4 regions of the Paenibacillus sp. FSL P4-0338 genome follow, and region 1 is predicted to be linked to each of the others. Evidence: a T-box and tRNA genes for the amino acid it is inferred to sense, from the RefSeq annotation. Region 1 holds a T-box; the other regions hold tRNA genes.
What was found. A T-box is a leader RNA that pairs with one kind of tRNA and senses whether it is charged. The one in region 1 lies ahead of MKZ07_RS07425 (alanine--tRNA ligase), so its partner is inferred to be a tRNA-Ala.
Positions count from the first base shown of each region.

Region 1 (4,816 bases):
CTTCCCTTCGTGATCCTGGATGGTATACACCTTAACGATATCCGGATATTTATCCCAAAAATTCCCTTCCACATTACTTTCTTTCGCTTCAAGCTTAGGCAGCTCCGAAATAGAGGTAACTGCTTTGGAGGAAATCGCCTCATTCACATACTTCTCCACCTCAGCTATTTGCTCGGGTGTAAGTTTGTCATCATGGTTGAAGTCAAACCGTAATCGTTCGGAAGTAATATTACTTCCTTGTTGGTGGACATGATCACCTAGCACTTCCCTTAAACCAGCAAGCAACAAATGAGATACCGTGTGCAGCGCGGTTGTTTCTATGGAATGTTCAGCTAAGCCACCTTTAAATTTACCCGCAGAAGCAGTTCTGCTCATTTCAGCATGTTTTTTTGCCGCCTCAGTATAAGACGCCTTGTCTTCCATGCTATATCCACTTTCTGTTAGGTACTCTTCCGTCAACTCCAAGGGAAATCCATAGGTTTCGTAAAAATAAAAGGCATCTGCACCCGTAACGTTACCCTTATTCTTCAGATGTTTCTGTATTTCAAATTCTCCCTGCTGTAACGTTCTATAGAAAAGATTCTCTTCCTTATTTACTATTTCGATGACTTTCCTTTTATTGCGGATTAAATCTTCATAAGCTGTAGCTTCATCTATATAAACTTCAGACAACTGCCCCACAAAGCTTCCTTGTATCCCTATTTTTTTACCTGCACGAATTGCCCTTCTTAATAGCCTTCTTGTTATATATCCTGCATCACTATTAGCTGGCTCCGCACCGTCATTAATGAGAAAAGTAGCTGCTCTCACATGATCCAGTATGATTCTAAAGGACTTTAAGTCGTCCGTATAGGATTTACCGCTTAGCTCCATCAATTTGTTCTTGGGGTTATGGAAGAAAGCCGTATTATAAATATCCTTGTCACCATTAAGAGCTGTTGCAACCCTTTCTAATCCGCCTCCATAATCCAGATTGGGATTTTTCATTTTTACAAATCCTGTGTCTCCTTTGGTATAACACATAAATACGTTGTTCCCAATTTCCAGGAATCTGTCGCTTTCAGAAGCAGGATGGTCCAGTGAATCACCGCCCGGTTCAAGATCATAGAACATTTCACTATCAGGCCCACCCGGTTCACCAACCGGCATATGGAGCGGACTTCCGGCCCGGCTCCACCAGTTTTCTTGTTCATCGTATAAGAATATTTTCCCGCCTCTAGATGCCCCGTATTGCCAGGGATCATCTTCAATGATAGGGTCTATCCCGACGGATCTGAATTTTGCTGACCAGAGCTCAATGGCTTCCGTATCTTTAGGTATATTCAGTTCATCACTTCCTGCGAAAGCACTGATATACAGCCTGCCCGGATCCATTCCTAATTCAATGATCTGCCAATGCCAAATAGCGTCGATTTGCTTCTGTCTATAGTTATGTTCGTTGGCTTTGAACTCCCACCGGCCTATCATTTCGAAAAATGTCAGATGCGACGTATCCCCTACTTCCTCAATATCCACTGTCCTTAAGCACTTCTGAATATTAGCAATCTCATTACCTGTCGGATGCTTTTCTCCCAATAAATAGGGAACCATAGGTTGCATGCCACTTCCTGTAAACAACGTTGAGGGATCATTTTCTGGTAACAAGCTGGCAGAAGGCACTTGGCTAGCCCCAATTCCTTTCATAAAATCTACATACGATTGTCTCAACTCATCTGGTGTCATTCTAATACCTCCATCCAATATTATTTATGCTTAAAACAAAAAAGCCCTAAGCTGACATGTTTCTTGTCAACTTAGGGCGAACGATTATGTCCGTGTTACCACCTAACTTCAGATTGCTCTGCGCTCTATCAGTACGGGATTTCTCCGATACTGTTTCCTGAATAACGGTGGAACTCCGTTGAAGCCTACTAAGATTCCTCTGTTCGGTCCACAGCTCCGAGACTGCTTCACTATTAGATCAATGAAGATTCGCACCAACCATCTTCTCTCTGTGAGATCCTTAATAGTTACTATTTCTCATCATAGCCTTTTCGTTTTAAGTTAAAGCAATGCTAGCACAATCCGCTTGCTTCGTCAATTAATGAGTTACCTGGAGCCGGCGTTTACCATCTGCTTAGCCTGCATACGACTGGCCTGTAACAAAGCATCACTGAGCTTCGCATCACTAACTGCCCGTGCCAGTGCAACGGTACCCACCATACTGCTTACCAATGCATAACCATTAGAGGGATCGATCTCAGCCATATTTATAATAAACGCGATGAAACGTTGCAGCTCTTGTGTGTATGCTTGCCTGATATCTGCCGATAGCTGGGAGATCTCCCCCGATAAAGCAGGTAAGATACAACCGGCTTCCGTCTGATCCCGATGCAGGGGGCTTAAGTAAAAATCAATGACGGCCTCAATCGGCGTCTGATTTTCGTTTTTGTTATGGTCTGCAATTCTCTGCAGCATTTCAATGGTGTCACTAATGGCGAAATGACAGGTCTCCATCACAAGCTGATCTTTATTTTCAAAATGGGAGTAAAATCCTCCGTGCGTCAGTCCAGCACCTTTCATAATATGCGGAAGACTGATATTCCGCACGCCGTGGGTGCGAAATGCTTTGGCTGCGCTGGTAATGATATGGTTCCGAACCTTGAGCTTGTGCCCTTTCGGATAAGGCATCCTGCTCCCTCCCCTTTGTATAAGTCTGTATCTATGAATGTCTTTTAAAATATTATAGTTATCATATTATTTAATGTCAATTGGTAATGGAGTGTTGACTCTTATAAAATATGATGACTATAATATATTATGATTAACATATTATAACTTGGAGGTACCCATCATGAACTCATTAGAAGCTGTAGATACCCTGGTTATTGGATCGGGGCCTGGCGGTTATGTAGCTGCATTACGTTCGTCACAACTGGGCATGACAACAGTCCTTGTGGAACGCCACCAGATCGGAGGGGTATGTACGCATGTAGGCTGTATTCCTTCCAAAGCGCTGATTGCTGAAGCGGAGCGTATTCATTTGCGCAGACACTGGTATGCTGTTGACGAAGCTTCTTCTTTTCAGGAGGCTCAGTTGTTTAAGCAAGCTGTGGTGGATAAGCAGTCTGGAGGGGTTCGGTTTTTGCTTAAATCGGCAGGTGTGACTCTTATTGAAGGAGAAGCCAGCTTGATAGATGCGAATACCGTTGAAATTCATCACAATGAACAGAATGAGCGCCGAATAGGCTTTAAGCATCTCATCCTGGCAACCGGTTCCCGTCCGATTGAAATCAGCGCTCTTCCTTTCGGCGGACGGATTCTTTCATCCACGGAGGCGCTATCGCTGGCCGACATTCCTAAGAGCCTCGTTGTAGTTGGCGGCGGTTATATTGGTGTGGAACTGGGGCAGATGTTTGCGAGATTTGGAACCACAGTTACGATACTCGAGGGGGGTGAACAGATTTTACCCGGATTTGAAGCAGAGCTTGTTGCACCTGTCGTTCGTCAACTGAAGAAGGACGGGATAACAATCCTAACGGAAGCTAAGGTTACAGGAGCAGACCCATTTACGAGTCACATTGATCTACAATATATGCGTCAGGATCAACACCATGTTGTTCAAGCTGAATATGCATTAATTACGGTTGGCAGGAAACCGAATACAGATGGAACCTTGGGTCTTGAAAAGATTGGTTTGTCCCCTACTCCGCAAGGCTTGATCGAGATTGACAAGCAGTGCAGAACATCCATTCCGAATATCTATGCCATTGGAGATATTGTTCAAGGCCCTGCCTTGGCCCATAAAGCTTCATATGAAGCAAAAATTGCAGCAGAAGCGATTGCGGGTAAACCCTCTGTCATCGACTACAAAGCTCTTCCGCTGGTTGTGTTTTCTCACCCGGAGATTACGAGCGTTGGTCTTAGCGAAACGGATTGTAAACACAAATCCATTCCTGTTATCGTTGGAAAATCTATTTTCTCTATTAACGGCCGTGCGCTGGCTCTGAAGGAAACCGAAGGATTTGTCAAAATTGTTGCTCATGCTGCGTCTGGACTTGTATTAGGTGCACAGATTGTAGGCGCTGAAGCATCTACGCTTATATCGGAGCTTTCCCTTGCGATTGAGATGGGAGCAACCGTAGAAGATATAGCCATGACCATCCACCCGCATCCAACGTTAGGTGAAATTGTCATGGAGGCTGCAGAACAGGCCCAACGGAGGCTATAACAAACGAAACTGATTTCAAAAGAAACTAAGCGTCCATTCCCCGGTATGTTGGCGAACAAAACGCAGCCGGACCTTTAGCCGGCTGCGTACAGCATCTTCAGCTTCGTGCCACGCACCATCAATAGAGCTCGCTGCTGGACTGGTCATCGAGCTGACTTCAAACGGGCTTCCTCTCGCGTGATATCATCTTCCCAAGAACGGTAGTAGTCAATTTTACCCCGCAGAATATCCAAAGTCTGTTGAATCGTTTGAACCTGCTCAATTAATTTCTGCTCATGCTCTTCTAGAAGTTCTCTGCGCTGCGGAATGCCATCATTGCCAAGTCGCATCATATCAGCGAACTGTTGCATAAGAGCGATCGGCATTCCTGTAGTCTTAAGTTTTGCGAGTAATATAATCCATTCAAAATCATGCTCCCGATATATCCGATGACCATTCCCGGCACGGGGGATGGGGTCCATCAGACCGATCCTTTCGTAATAACGGAGGGTATGTACGCTTAACCCCGTCATTTCAGCTGCCTGCTGAATGGTCAGTTCTTTACCGGTCATAACGAGTCCGCTCCTTTCAATATCTGTTTAATTGATCAAGCTGTTCTGAGCTAAT
Region 1 is NZ_JBBOCG010000001.1:1,716,947-1,721,762, reverse strand. Features, by position in the region: gene MKZ07_RS07425 (alanine--tRNA ligase) at 1-1,722, opposite strand, end outside; T-box leader at 1,792-2,035, opposite strand; gene MKZ07_RS07420 (TetR/AcrR family transcriptional regulator) at 2,089-2,670, opposite strand; gene lpdA (dihydrolipoyl dehydrogenase) at 2,834-4,210, shown strand; gene MKZ07_RS07410 (MerR family transcriptional regulator) at 4,354-4,761, opposite strand; gene MKZ07_RS07405 (aldo/keto reductase) at 4,778-4,816, opposite strand, start outside.

Region 2 (4,816 bases), 2.7 Mb from region 1:
CCTCAGGAAACCTTGGGCTTTCGGCGGATCAGATTCTCACTGATCTTTTCGTTACTCATACCGGCATTCTCACTTGTATGCTGTCCAGCGCTCCTTACGGTACACCTTCAACCCACATACAACGCTCCCCTACCCCAGATGCAAAGCATCTAGCCATAGCTTCGGTGGTGTGTTTAGCCCCGTTACATTTTCGGCGCAGAGTCACTCGACCAGTGAGCTATTACGCACTCTTTCAATGGTGGCTGCTTCTAAGCCAACATCCTGGTTGTCTGTGCAACTCCACATCCTTTCCCACTTAACACACACTTGGGGACCTTAGCTGATGGTCTGGGCTGTTTCCCTTTTGACAATGGATCTTAGCACTCACTGTCTGACTCCCGGCAAGAAGTTAATGGCATTCGGAGTTTGACTGAGCTTGGTAACCCTTGCGGGCCCCGCACCCAATCAGTGCTCTACCTCCACCACTCCATTCACCGAGGCTAGCCCTAAAGCTATTTCGGGGAGAACCAGCTATCTCCGAGTTCGATTGGAATTTCTCCGCTACCCCCACCTCATCCCCGCATTTTTCAACATGCGTGGGTTCGGGCCTCCAGTGCGTGTTACCGCACCTTCACCCTGGACAGGGGTAGATCACACGGTTTCGGGTCTACGTCCACATACTCAGTCGCCCTATTCAGACTCGCTTTCGCTGCGGCTCCGGCTTCTCACCTTAACCTTGCATGTTAAACGTAACTCGCCGGTTCATTCTACAAAAGGCACGCCATCACCCATAGAAAGGGCTCTGACTTTTTGTAAGCACACGGTTTCAGGTTCTATTTCACTCCCCTTCCGGGGTGCTTTTCACCTTTCCCTCACGGTACTGTTTCACTATCGGTCGCCAGGTAGTATTTAGCCTTAGCAGATGGTCCTGCTGGATTCATACGGGGTTTCACGTGCCCCGCACTACTCGGGATCCGTCTCGGAGAGAACACAGTTTAGGCTACAGGGCTTTTACCTCTATCGCGGGCCTTTCCAGACCTCTTCGCCTACCATATTCCTTTGTAACTCCATGTGAGACGTCCCACAACCCCAAGAGGCAAGCCCCTTGGTTTAGGCTGTTCCGCGTTCGCTCGCCGCTACTGACGGAATCACTATTGTTTTCTCTTCCTCAGGGTACTTAGATGTTTCAGTTCCCCTGGTCTGCCTCTGCGTATCCTATGTATTCAGATACGAGTAACTGCGAATTACCACAGCTGGGTTTCCCCATTCGGACACCCCCGGATCAAAGCTTGCTTACAGCTCCCCGAGGCAGTTTCGTTGTTCGCCACGTCCTTCGTCGGCTCCTGGCGCCTAGGCATCCTCCGTGTGCTCTTAGTAGCTTAACCAACGTTCCGGTGTTTTGCTTGTTTGCACAATCAAAAACCTTCACTTTGTAGCAACTAATAACTATTTCCACTTGCTTACACAAGTTTCAGCTAAAAGATGTTCTAAAACGCAAATTCGTTTCGGTATCCAGTTTTCAAGGATCAAGTTGTTGCATATACTGTTGTAAAGAATAATTGGTGGAGCCAAGCGGGATCGAACCGCTGACCTCCTGCTTGCAAGGCAGGCGCTCTCCCAGCTGAGCTATGGCCCCAAATAGGTATTCAATTCAAGATTGTTATATGGTGGGCCTTGGTGGACTCGAACCACCGACCTCACCCTTATCAGAGGTGCGCTCTAACCAACTGAGCTAAAAGCCCATATAACAAAACATACAGTAGTGAAGCAATCAATGAATTGATTGTTCGCTTGGCGGCGTCCTACTCTCCCAGGACCCTTCGGTCCAAGTACCATCGGCGCTGGAGGGCTTAACGGTCGTGTTCGGGATGGGTACGTGTGGAACCCCTCCGCTATCGCCACCAAACGCATACGAAAGAGACTTGCTCTTTCAAAACTGAACACGAGTGAGTGTCCGAACCCTAAGGTTCTATTGTGGAAGCAAAGCTTCCGATTTGAATGTCACCGTTGCAGGTGACGATTCTCCATAGAAAGGAGGTGATCCAGCCGCACCTTCCGATACGGCTACCTTGTTACGACTTCACCCCAATCATCTACCCCACCTTCGGCGGCTGGCTCCCTTGCGGGTTACCCCACCGACTTCGGGTGTTGTAAACTCTCGTGGTGTGACGGGCGGTGTGTACAAGACCCGGGAACGTATTCACCGCGGCATGCTGATCCGCGATTACTAGCAATTCCGACTTCATGCAGGCGAGTTGCAGCCTGCAATCCGAACTGAGACCGGCTTTGCTGGGATTGGCTCCACCTCGCGGCTTCGCTTCCCGTTGTACCGGCCATTGTAGTACGTGTGTAGCCCAGGTCATAAGGGGCATGATGATTTGACGTCATCCCCACCTTCCTCCGGTTTGTCACCGGCAGTCACTCTAGAGTGCCCAGCTTAACCTGCTGGCAACTAAAGTCAAGGGTTGCGCTCGTTGCGGGACTTAACCCAACATCTCACGACACGAGCTGACGACAACCATGCACCACCTGTCTCAACTTTCCCCGAAGGGCACCTGATGCATCTCTGCTTCGTTAGTTGGATGTCAAGACCTGGTAAGGTTCTTCGCGTTGCTTCGAATTAAACCACATACTCCACTGCTTGTGCGGGTCCCCGTCAATTCCTTTGAGTTTCAGTCTTGCGACCGTACTCCCCAGGCGGAGTGCTTACTGTGTTAACTTCGGCACCAAGGGTATCGAAACCCCTAACACCTAGCACTCATCGTTTACGGCGTGGACTACCAGGGTATCTAATCCTGTTTGCTCCCCACGCTTTCGCGCCTCAGCGTCAGTTACAGCCCAGAAAGTCGCCTTCGCCACTGGTGTTCCTCCACATATCTACGCATTTCACCGCTACACGTGGAATTCCACTTTCCTCTTCTGTACTCAAGTCACCCAGTTTCCAGTGCGACCTCAGGTTGAGCCCAAGGTTTAAACACCAGACTTAAATAACCGCCTGCGCGCGCTTTACGCCCAATAATTCCGGACAACGCTTGCCCCCTACGTATTACCGCGGCTGCTGGCACGTAGTTAGCCGGGGCTTTCTTCTCAGGTACCGTCACTCCGGCAGCAGTTACTCTACCGGACGTTCTTCCCTGGCAACAGAGCTTTACGATCCGAAAACCTTCATCACTCACGCGGCGTTGCTCCGTCAGGCTTGCGCCCATTGCGGAAGATTCCCTACTGCTGCCTCCCGTAGGAGTCTGGGCCGTGTCTCAGTCCCAGTGTGGCCGTTCACCCTCTCAGGTCGGCTACGCATCGTCGCCTTGGTGGGCCATTACCCCACCAACTAGCTAATGCGCCGCAGGCCCATCCCCAAGCAGCAGATTGCTCCGCCTTTCATTCTCTCCTCAGGAGAAAAAAGAAATTATCCGGTATTAGCTACCGTTTCCGGTAGTTATCCCAGGCTTGAGGGCAGGTTGCCTACGTGTTACTCACCCGTCCGCCGCTAAGTCTGAAAGGAAGCAAGCTTCCTTTCAGACTCCGCTCGACTTGCATGTATTAGGCACGCCGCCAGCGTTCGTCCTGAGCCAGGATCAAACTCTCCAAATTGGTATTTAGAAAGAGCGATTGCTCATTTTGAAACATCTGACGAGAATTTACATTCTCTTTTTTGGATCTCACCGAAGTGATTTCCCACCCACTCGTTGTTCAGTTTTCAAAGATCAATGTCTCATTTTAGCTCTTCACCGCATCTCAGCGGCGACCTTCATAATATATCATAGTGTTAAGTTGTTTGGCAAGCTTTTTTTGAAAAAATTATTTTTCATTATTTCTTGCCTGCGTCTTCTCTTTAAACATTCAAAAGGAGCGCGAGATATAATGTATCATGTCGGCTCCCTTTTCGTCAAGCTATTCCATTCATTTTATTTATTCCGTTTATCAGCCCGCTCCAAACCTAATGCTTGAACTGAGAAGAACGTCCACCCCACGCATACTTAGACAGCTCTTTCTGTGGAGCAAATCGTGCATACATACGGAAAACTGTTTTATATCGATTGGCAATCGCATGCCTAATGTTCTGATCTAAACGCTGGTCACTCATATCCAGTAGCATCTCATCCAGCTCTTTGCGCAAAACATAGTCCAGCTCCTTGCATTCCTTCTCATTGAATAACATTCCGAGCATATGCTTGGCCTCCTTCATGAAATTCATAGTTATCCAAAATCATCAAACGCCGTTTCATCTCACTCAAAAGCCATTTGATGCGGGAAGCTCTATTGAAGTGCTTACACTAAATTAACCGGAGTATTGAACCTATAACCATTATCATAAGAAAATCCCATTCATGGACTCTCTTTATTTAACCTGGCAGCTGATCCAAATGTTTCGGCTTTACTGTTATGCACAATTCCCCAGGATTTTATGATAAAAGCCAAAATGTAATTGTGCTCTCGATGATTGCCGCAACAAATAACAGAATCACGATCCAGACTGAAGCGGTGAAGGTCTGCCGCATAAAGGCCTGCCAGTTCACTGCCCTTTCTCCGCTCCGCTTCATCGCTCCAAAGAGTGCAGAGAGCACATTACTGCCGAACTTCAGCCCAAAGGCGCAGGCAATGATGATGGCTGGAATCTCAATAATGCCGTGCGGCAGCAGCCCTTTTACAATAAGCGTGAACAGATCCTGTCCCTGTATCGCGGACAAATGAATCAGATAGCCGATAACGGCACCGTTGATCAACAGAAAGAACGCAGGCAAGAGGCCGAATAAGGCACCCAGATAAATGATGACTACGCTTTTGATGCTATTGTTCAAAAAAATGAATACAAAAAAGCTCCACTGCGGATTGGACG
Region 2 is NZ_JBBOCG010000001.1:4,463,259-4,468,074, forward strand. Features, by position in the region: rRNA gene MKZ07_RS19530 (23S ribosomal RNA) at 1-1,364, opposite strand, end outside; tRNA gene MKZ07_RS19535 (tRNA-Ala) at 1,540-1,615, opposite strand; tRNA gene MKZ07_RS19540 (tRNA-Ile) at 1,645-1,721, opposite strand; rRNA gene rrf (5S ribosomal RNA) at 1,769-1,885, opposite strand; rRNA gene MKZ07_RS19550 (16S ribosomal RNA) at 2,010-3,570, opposite strand; gene MKZ07_RS19555 (hypothetical protein) at 3,917-4,147, opposite strand; gene MKZ07_RS19560 (stage II sporulation protein M) at 4,383-4,816, opposite strand, start outside.
Region 2: it has a tRNA-Ala gene. The T-box ahead of MKZ07_RS07425 (alanine--tRNA ligase) is inferred to sense a tRNA for this amino acid. The anticodon was not compared.

Region 3 (4,816 bases), on a different contig from region 1:
GCTTCGCACAGACCTGTGTTTTTGCTAAACAGTCGCTTGGGCCTTTTCACTGCGGCCCCCTCGGGCTATTCACCCTACCGAGGCACCTCTTCTCCCGAAGTTACGAGGTCATTTTGCCGAGTTCCTTAACGAGAGTTCTTCCGCGCGCCTTAGAATTCTCTTCTCGCCTACCTGTGTCGGTTTGCGGTACGGGCACCTTCTCCTGACTAGAGGCTTTTCTTGGCAGTGTGAGATCATGACCTTCGCTACTATAATTTTCGCTCCCCATCACAGCCTGGCCTTAATAGTGTGCGGATTTGCCTACACACCAGCCTCACTGCTTAGACGGACATCCATCAGTCCGCGTCACTACCCTCCTGCGTCACCCCATCGCTCATAGCGGATTACGGTGGTACAGTAATTTCAAACTGTTGTCCTTCGACTACGCCTTTCGGCCTCGCCTTAGGTCCCGACTTACCCTGAGCGGACGAGCCTTCCTCAGGAAACCTTGGGCTTTCGGCGGATCAGATTCTCACTGATCTTTTCGTTACTCATACCGGCATTCTCACTTGTATGCTGTCCAGCGCTCCTTACGGTACACCTTCAACCTACATACAACGCTCCCCTACCCCAGATGCAAAGCATCTAGCCATAGCTTCGGTGGTGTGTTTAGCCCCGTTACATTTTCGGCGCAGAGTCACTCGACCAGTGAGCTATTACGCACTCTTTCAATGGTGGCTGCTTCTAAGCCAACATCCTGGTTGTCTGTGCAACTCCACATCCTTTCCCACTTAACACACACTTGGGGACCTTAGCTGATGGTCTGGGCTGTTTCCCTTTTGACAATGGATCTTAGCACTCACTGTCTGACTCCCGGCAAGAAGTTAATGGCATTCGGAGTTTGACTGAGCTTGGTAACCCTTGCGGGCCCCGCACCCAATCAGTGCTCTACCTCCACCACTCCATTCACCGAGGCTAGCCCTAAAGCTATTTCGGGGAGAACCAGCTATCTCCGAGTTCGATTGGAATTTCTCCGCTACCCCCACCTCATCCCCGCATTTTTCAACATGCGTGGGTTCGGGCCTCCAGTGCGTGTTACCGCACCTTCACCCTGGACAGGGGTAGATCACACGGTTTCGGGTCTACGTCCACATACTCAGTCGCCCTATTCAGACTCGCTTTCGCTGCGGCTCCGGCTTCTCACCTTAACCTTGCATGTTAAACGTAACTCGCCGGTTCATTCTACAAAAGGCACGCCATCACCCATAGAAAGGGCTCTGACTTTTTGTAAGCACACGGTTTCAGGTTCTATTTCACTCCCCTTCCGGGGTGCTTTTCACCTTTCCCTCACGGTACTGTTTCACTATCGGTCGCCAGGTAGTATTTAGCCTTAGCAGATGGTCCTGCTGGATTCATACGGGGTTTCACGTGCCCCGCACTACTCGGGATCCGTCTCGGAGAGAACACAGTTTAGGCTACAGGGCTTTTACCTCTATCGCGGGCCTTTCCAGACCTCTTCGCCTACCATATTCCTTTGTAACTCCATGTGAGACGTCCCACAACCCCAAGAGGCAAGCCCCTTGGTTTAGGCTGTTCCGCGTTCGCTCGCCGCTACTGACGGAATCACTATTGTTTTCTCTTCCTCAGGGTACTTAGATGTTTCAGTTCCCCTGGTCTGCCTCTGCGTATCCTATGTATTCAGATACGAGTAACTGCGAATTACCACAGCTGGGTTTCCCCATTCGGACACCCCCGGATCAAAGCTTGCTTACAGCTCCCCGAGGCAGTTTCGTTGTTCGCCACGTCCTTCGTCGGCTCCTGGCGCCTAGGCATCCTCCGTGTGCTCTTAGTAGCTTAACCAACGTTCCGGTGTTTTGCTTGTTTGCACAATCAAAAACCTTCACTTTGTAGCAACTAATAACTATTTCCACTTGCTTACACAAGTTTCAGCTAAAAGATGTTCTAAAACGCAAATTCGTTTCGGTATCCAGTTTTCAAGGATCAAGTTGTTGCATATACTGTTGTAAAGAATAATTGGTGGAGCCAAGCGGGATCGAACCGCTGACCTCCTGCTTGCAAGGCAGGCGCTCTCCCAGCTGAGCTATGGCCCCAAATAGGTATTCAATTCAAGATTGTTATATGGTGGGCCTTGGTGGACTCGAACCACCGACCTCACCCTTATCAGAGGTGCGCTCTAACCAACTGAGCTAAAAGCCCATATAACAAAACATACAGTAGTGAAGCAATCAATGAATTGATTGTTCGCTTGGCGGCGTCCTACTCTCCCAGGACCCTTCGGTCCAAGTACCATCGGCGCTGGAGGGCTTAACGGTCGTGTTCGGGATGGGTACGTGTGGAACCCCTCCGCTATCGCCACCAAACGCATACGAAAGAGACTTGCTCTTTCAAAACTGAACACGAGTGAGTGTCCGAACCCTAAGGTTCTATTGTGGAAGCAAAGCTTCCGATTTGAATGTCACCGTTGCAGGTGACGATTCTCCATAGAAAGGAGGTGATCCAGCCGCACCTTCCGATACGGCTACCTTGTTACGACTTCACCCCAATCATCTACCCCACCTTCGGCGGCTGGCTCCCTTGCGGGTTACCCCACCGACTTCGGGTGTTGTAAACTCTCGTGGTGTGACGGGCGGTGTGTACAAGACCCGGGAACGTATTCACCGCGGCATGCTGATCCGCGATTACTAGCAATTCCGACTTCATGCAGGCGAGTTGCAGCCTGCAATCCGAACTGAGACCGGCTTTGCTGGGATTGGCTCCACCTCGCGGCTTCGCTTCCCGTTGTACCGGCCATTGTAGTACGTGTGTAGCCCAGGTCATAAGGGGCATGATGATTTGACGTCATCCCCACCTTCCTCCGGTTTGTCACCGGCAGTCACTCTAGAGTGCCCAGCTTAACCTGCTGGCAACTAAAGTCAAGGGTTGCGCTCGTTGCGGGACTTAACCCAACATCTCACGACACGAGCTGACGACAACCATGCACCACCTGTCTCAACTTTCCCCGAAGGGCACCTGATGCATCTCTGCTTCGTTAGTTGGATGTCAAGACCTGGTAAGGTTCTTCGCGTTGCTTCGAATTAAACCACATACTCCACTGCTTGTGCGGGTCCCCGTCAATTCCTTTGAGTTTCAGTCTTGCGACCGTACTCCCCAGGCGGAGTGCTTACTGTGTTAACTTCGGCACCAAGGGTATCGAAACCCCTAACACCTAGCACTCATCGTTTACGGCGTGGACTACCAGGGTATCTAATCCTGTTTGCTCCCCACGCTTTCGCGCCTCAGCGTCAGTTACAGCCCAGAAAGTCGCCTTCGCCACTGGTGTTCCTCCACATATCTACGCATTTCACCGCTACACGTGGAATTCCACTTTCCTCTTCTGTACTCAAGTCACCCAGTTTCCAGTGCGACCTCAGGTTGAGCCCAAGGTTTAAACACCAGACTTAAATAACCGCCTGCGCGCGCTTTACGCCCAATAATTCCGGACAACGCTTGCCCCCTACGTATTACCGCGGCTGCTGGCACGTAGTTAGCCGGGGCTTTCTTCTCAGGTACCGTCACTCCGGTAGCAGTTACTCTACCGGACGTTCTTCCCTGGCAACAGAGCTTTACGATCCGAAAACCTTCATCACTCACGCGGCGTTGCTCCGTCAGGCTTGCGCCCATTGCGGAAGATTCCCTACTGCTGCCTCCCGTAGGAGTCTGGGCCGTGTCTCAGTCCCAGTGTGGCCGTTCACCCTCTCAGGTCGGCTACGCATCGTCGCCTTGGTGGGCCATTACCCCACCAACTAGCTAATGCGCCGCAGGCCCATCCCCAAGCAGCAGATTGCTCCGCCTTTCATTCTCTCCTCAGGAGAAAAAAGAAATTATCCGGTATTAGCTACCGTTTCCGGTAGTTATCCCAGGCTTGAGGGCAGGTTGCCTACGTGTTACTCACCCGTCCGCCGCTAAGTCTGAAAGGAAGCAAGCTTCCTTTCAGACTCCGCTCGACTTGCATGTATTAGGCACGCCGCCAGCGTTCGTCCTGAGCCAGGATCAAACTCTCCAAATTGGTATTTAGAAAGAGCGATTGCTCATTTTGAAACATCTGACGAGAATTTACATTCTCTAATTTGGATCTCACCGAAGTGATTTCCCACTCACTCGTTGTTCAGTTTTCAAAGATCAATGTCTCATCTTTTGTCGTTGATGTTTGTCTCAGCAGCGACCTTTATAATATATCACAGCACCCTTGTTTCAGTCAAGCGTTTTTTTATTTTCTTTTTTCGCTTTAGCTTTCAGCAAGTGATCCGAAGATCTCCTGTCCAAAGGGCCGAGACTTAATGTATCATGAATCAGGAGCCTTCGTCAACCTCTAAAACAAAGTTAATTTCAAACCTAATAACAGCGCCACTCCCGGCAGTCCAAGAATGGTTACAGCACCTATGGTTGTGGGGTTAAGTGGTATGTGCAGATCACTTACAACTCCTGAGAAATTAACGATATAAATTCCGAGTGCCGCCAATATAAGATGGGTTCCAAATACGCTCAGCCATGCCCACCCCAACCTTTTCCTGAATACAATCAGAATCAGCAGCGCTGCAGATATAATCAGTACACCCATAGCTACAGTTCTTAGCATCGTTCTCCTCCTCGTTGACTCGGTCTGTTCATACTTGCAGCTGGCTCCGGTTAAGTCCCAGCCGCTTGGCATCCTTAAGGTGTATCTGATATTTACGCTCAGCCGCCTCCAGGATATAGATCGCATAGTCAATCTGATCCTGGCCCAGAGCCTCATCAAACATCAGGTAAGCCCGCTCCCATTCAGACTGCGCTTTACGCA
Region 3 is NZ_JBBOCG010000002.1:14,353-19,168, reverse strand. Features, by position in the region: rRNA gene MKZ07_RS24150 (23S ribosomal RNA) at 1-1,839, opposite strand, end outside; tRNA gene MKZ07_RS24145 (tRNA-Ala) at 2,015-2,090, opposite strand; tRNA gene MKZ07_RS24140 (tRNA-Ile) at 2,120-2,196, opposite strand; rRNA gene rrf (5S ribosomal RNA) at 2,244-2,360, opposite strand; rRNA gene MKZ07_RS24130 (16S ribosomal RNA) at 2,485-4,045, opposite strand; gene MKZ07_RS24125 (pro-sigmaK processing inhibitor BofA family protein) at 4,349-4,615, opposite strand; gene MKZ07_RS24120 (DUF2508 family protein) at 4,644-4,816, opposite strand, start outside.
Region 3: it has a tRNA-Ala gene. The T-box ahead of MKZ07_RS07425 (alanine--tRNA ligase) is inferred to sense a tRNA for this amino acid. The anticodon was not compared.

Region 4 (4,816 bases), 1.5 Mb from region 1:
ACGAATCAGAGCTGGATTCCTTGTTTGAGCAGATTATTGTGGTCTATGTTCCGAGAAGGGTGCAGTTAGCCCGCCTCATGGAGCGCAGCGGAATGAAGCTGGAGCAGGCTGAGGACCGGCTGAGGTCGCAGATGGATATTGAACTGAAGCGCAGGAAAGCGGATTATGTGATCGACAATAGCGGTGATCCGGAGTCTGCCGAGCTTCAGGTTGCCCGGCTGTGGGACAGGCTGGGCCTGATATGATAAAGTGGCTGCGCTCCAAAAGAGTCCTGCTGCTGCTGTTCATCGGCTTCACCGCGATCCTGTTTCTAGGCTCCAACTGGATGTCATGGTTTTATCCTATTCATTATAAAGCAGAGATCCGCCAGCACAGCCGGACGTATGAGATGGACCCGTTCCTGGTAGCATCCATTATCCGTGTGGAGACCAATTATAAGACCGGCCGCGAATCCAAAAAAGGCGCGCTGGGACTCATGCAGCTGATGCCGGATACCGCCAAGTGGGCGCTCGAAAAGGCCAAGCTTCCTGAGGTATCGCTGGAACGGCTAAAGGAAGAGCCCTCCTCCAACATTGAACTGGGCACTTGGTATTTGTCTACGCTCTCTAAGCAGTTCGACGGCAACCGTATAGCAGTTATAGCCGCCTATAATGCCGGACCCGGCAAGGTGCAGAGCTGGCTGGATGAAGGGCAGTGGGACGGAACAGAAGCCTCTGTGAAGGACATTCCGTTCGGTGAGACCCGGCATTACGTGCAGCGTGTGATTTATTATTATGATCAATACACCGAGCTCTACAGTGAGTTCTAGGGTGCTTGTTACTTCTGCTGCTATTATGTAAAAAGAAGCATCAAACGGCCGGAGGCCGTTCGATACTTCTTAGGCAAGCTTATGTCGTGTTTAGCAGGTTATTTGTACTTATTTGTACTGACCTGCCAATTGCTGTTCAGCCAGGGTTACAAGACGTTTAGTGATGTAACCACCGATCGAACCGTTTTCGTAAGAAGTTTTATTGCCTTGGTATCCGTCTGGGGAGAGGGTAATACCTAGTTCCTGGGCAACTTCATATTTCAGTTGTTCCAAGGCACCGCGTGAGTTTGGAGCTACCAGGTTATTGGAGTTGTTATTTTGGCTCATTGCTGTTCACCTCCTATCGGTTGGTAACTGTATTATGTGCCGGACATGTCAGATTCATAACAACAAATAAACGGTGTTTTCTGGAAATTAAATAATGCCCGCATAGCCCTTGTGTATCAATGGACCGGGCCTATCCATTCTAATGATGAGGAAGTGAAGAAGCTTATGAAATGCCCTTACTGTGACCACACCAATACCAAAGTCCTGGACTCGCGCCCGGCTAATGAGAATAAGTCCATCCGCCGCAGGCGGGAATGCGAGCTATGCAGCCGCCGTTTCACCACCTTCGAGATGATTGAAGAGACCCCGCTGATTGTGATCAAAAAAGGCGGCAGCCGTGAAGAGTTCAGCCGTGACAAAATCCTCCGCGGCCTGATCCGTGCCTGCGAGAAGCGTCCGGTCCCTGTAGAGCGCCTGGAGGTCATCGTATCCGAGGTGGAGAAAAGCCTGCGCGGCATCGCCCTCGCCGAGATCGAGAGCCGCCAGATCGGCGAGCTGGTCATGGAGCAGCTCTACCCTGTCGACGAGGTAGCGTACGTCCGCTTCGCGTCCGTGTATCGCCAGTTCAAGGACATTAACATGTTCATGAAGGAACTGAAAGGACTGCTGTCCAAGAACACGGAGGAGCTGGACGGGCTGTAAGCGGTTTAGGGAGGGTAAGCCCTCATTGGGGGGGGCTGGCTCTGGGGTTTACGGGACAGCCGCACAATGTACAAGGTACTTATTGGTGAATAAACCGATGGGTGCCTTTTTGTTGAATTGCTTATGAACGTATAGGATTAAGGGGCTTTAATTTGAACAAAAAAAAGACCCTGGTCAGGGTCTTTAAAAATGTGATGGACTCTCAGGGGCTCGAACCCTGGACAAATAGATTAAGAGTCTACTGCTCTACCAACTGAGCTAAGAGTCCATAGAATGGTGGAGAATAGGGGATTCGAACCCCTGACCTCTTCGCTGCCAGCGAAGCGTTCTCCCACTGAACTAATTCCCCATTCGTTTTTCTCACAAGAAATAATATATCATAAATATAATTCTCAGTCAACATTATTTACAAAAAGAATAATAAGGATTAAAATATGGTAGTACATATGACTGATGGGAGGGCTTTCGGTATGGGGGATAAGAGACGGGTCGCAGCATTTTATAGAGTATCAACAAAGGGGCAGCTTGAAGGAAATGATATTCCTATGCAACGTAGGGCTTGTCAAGAGTTTATTAATAGTAAGGGTTGGGTGTTGGTAAAAGAGTATACGGAGAAAGGCGTTTCTGGATATAAGACAGCGAATGAGGACAGAGATGAAATTCAACGTGCTAGATATGATGCGGAAAATAGTCACTTTGATGTATTGCTTTGTTTCATGTTCGACAGATTAGGAAGAAGGACATATGAAACTCCTCTGTTATTAAAATGGTTCAACTCAATGGGAATTGAAGTCTGGTCAGTAAAAGAAGGTCAACAAGAATTTACAGACGAAGGGCATGACATTACAAACTTCCTTAGATTCTGGCAATCGAATAACGAATCTCAAAAAACTTCGATGCGCGTTGATGAAAAACATACACAAATGGCCGAAGATGGTGTATTTAGAGGTGGCACTGCACCATTCGGATACCGGTTAACACCTTCAGGAATTAAAAATAAGAAAGGCAAAGAGCTGATGAAGCTGGAAATAAATAAAGAACAAGCTACTATCGTCAAACAGATGTTCAATATGGTGATAAAAGAGGGTTTTGGAAGTAATCGAATTGCTAAGTTTCTTAATGAAAATACAATCCCCACTTCTACCGGAGGTAAATGGAACACTGCTGCTGTGAACTTTATTCTTAGAAATCCTGTGTATAAAGGGTATCCGGCCTATGGGAAAAGAAAATCGGTTGAAGGGATTTTTGAGACTAAAGGTAAAGCAGAATGGACGATGCCCGAAAAACAACAACTTCAATTAGTAATTATCGATAAAGAAGATTTTGATAATATTCAATTGCTAAGAAGTTCTAGGTCGAAAGAACAAGTTAAAGACCATAATCGGGAACGAGTTAACACCTCGGTAGGCCCGCTTCTATTGGTCGGGTTTATAAAATGTGGTTATTGTGGCTCCCCTTTGACTACAACATATAATGCCAAAAAATACACTCTTGCTGATGGTACGATTAAAATGTGGAAACGGGCGGTTTATCGATGTTCTGGCAAAGCGTTAAGGAAGGTTGATTGCAAGGGGCAGACTATTTATGCACAAAATAAAATTGAAGATACTGTAGCTGATGTTGTTAATCAATATCTCGCATCTTTGAAAAAGATAGACTACATAGAATTTTCCAGAGGTTATGATCTAGAGGAGTATAAGGATATTAAAGAATTCCTTGATAAAAAAAATCAAGAGTTGGCAAGCGAATATGTTGAATTGAACTTACTTAAAAAGGAAGTGACAAAAAGTATTTTGGGAAAGAGTGCCTTCAAGCCAGAACTATTAAATGAAATGATTGAGGATAAAGAAAAGGAATTGCAAAAACTTGATCAGGAAGTCAGATCACTTGAGGAGCAACTTCAGACGAAAAAACTAGAATTAAGTGAAATTAAAGAATTGGCCAAAAATATTAGTGGGTGGAATTTAAAATATAATGAAGCTAGCCATGACCACAAAAAAGTTATGTTGAGATGGATCATTGAAAGGATAACAGTATTCAAAGATCAGATTGAAATTGAATTTAGGCCGGATATCACAAAGTTCTTATCGAGTGCCGGGAACGGTGCTATAGCTGAACTGAGGAAAAGAACGCATCGCTGGCATACATGAGGCTAGCGTTCTATTTCTTCATAAGACATAACTACGGTTTGAAAATAAGGCTTAAATCCAAGCTTTGTATAAAGCGCATTGGCTTTGTGGCTTGCTCTCAAGGTTGCTGTATGTACACCTTTGTTATGTAAATCATGGAGGGTTGTGAGGCACAGAGCGCTTGCAGCACCTTGATTTCGATACTGCTGCAGGGTGGATACAAACTCAATGGATGCCTGATTACCGGTCTGCATGGCAGCGGAGGTAGCTATGGGAACACCATCCAGGTAAGCAAGATAAAAAGATAGCTCGCTACGTGAAAGCCAAAATTCGTAATATGCCTGATTCAACATAGGCCAGCCATGCAGCGCCTCATTCACCACATCAATCCATAATGTAAATTCAGACGATGACGTAACCCTGTGTATATGTAGTCGCGGACTAGAATGTGGCCAGTTACGGGGTTGTTGCTAAATCTAACGTCATTGCATATGTTCTGCCAACGCCAGGGTATGCAGATATTGTTCCATTCCCTGAGTGATGCAATTCACATAATAATCGTGATTCATAAATGGCCTCCCCTCTATCTCTTCCCTAAGAGCAGCTTGTTCCGTAAGCGGAGTCCAATGTAATTGAGCAGCACCTGCATCAGCAGGCTGTCTACTTGTGTGCCGGTGCCTTCGTATTGCAGCGACAGGTCAACAATGTTCTCTATACCTTGTAATCTTACGTGAGCTATGCAGGCAGTCCGAGCGCCTTTTTCCTTAGCTCTCTTCAACTGTTGCACCTGATGAAGATTATACTGCGGCATATAGATCAAGCTGATGACGGCCGACTTTTCGTTCACACCGTCAACGGCATTGACTTGATAGTTGGGGTCGATGAACGCTTTGGTCTTTTTGCCCAGGAG
Region 4 is NZ_JBBOCG010000001.1:223,618-228,433, forward strand. Features, by position in the region: gene coaE (dephospho-CoA kinase) at 1-245, shown strand, start outside; gene MKZ07_RS00910 (lytic transglycosylase domain-containing protein) at 245-808, shown strand; gene MKZ07_RS00915 (alpha/beta-type small acid-soluble spore protein) at 917-1,135, opposite strand; gene nrdR (transcriptional regulator NrdR) at 1,301-1,777, shown strand; tRNA gene MKZ07_RS00925 (tRNA-Lys) at 1,973-2,045, opposite strand; tRNA gene MKZ07_RS00930 (tRNA-Ala) at 2,052-2,126, opposite strand; gene MKZ07_RS00935 (recombinase family protein) at 2,248-3,927, shown strand; gene MKZ07_RS00940 (GNAT family N-acetyltransferase) at 3,930-4,286, opposite strand; gene MKZ07_RS00945 (MurR/RpiR family transcriptional regulator) at 4,490-4,816, opposite strand, start outside.
Region 4: it has a tRNA-Ala gene. The T-box ahead of MKZ07_RS07425 (alanine--tRNA ligase) is inferred to sense a tRNA for this amino acid. The anticodon was not compared.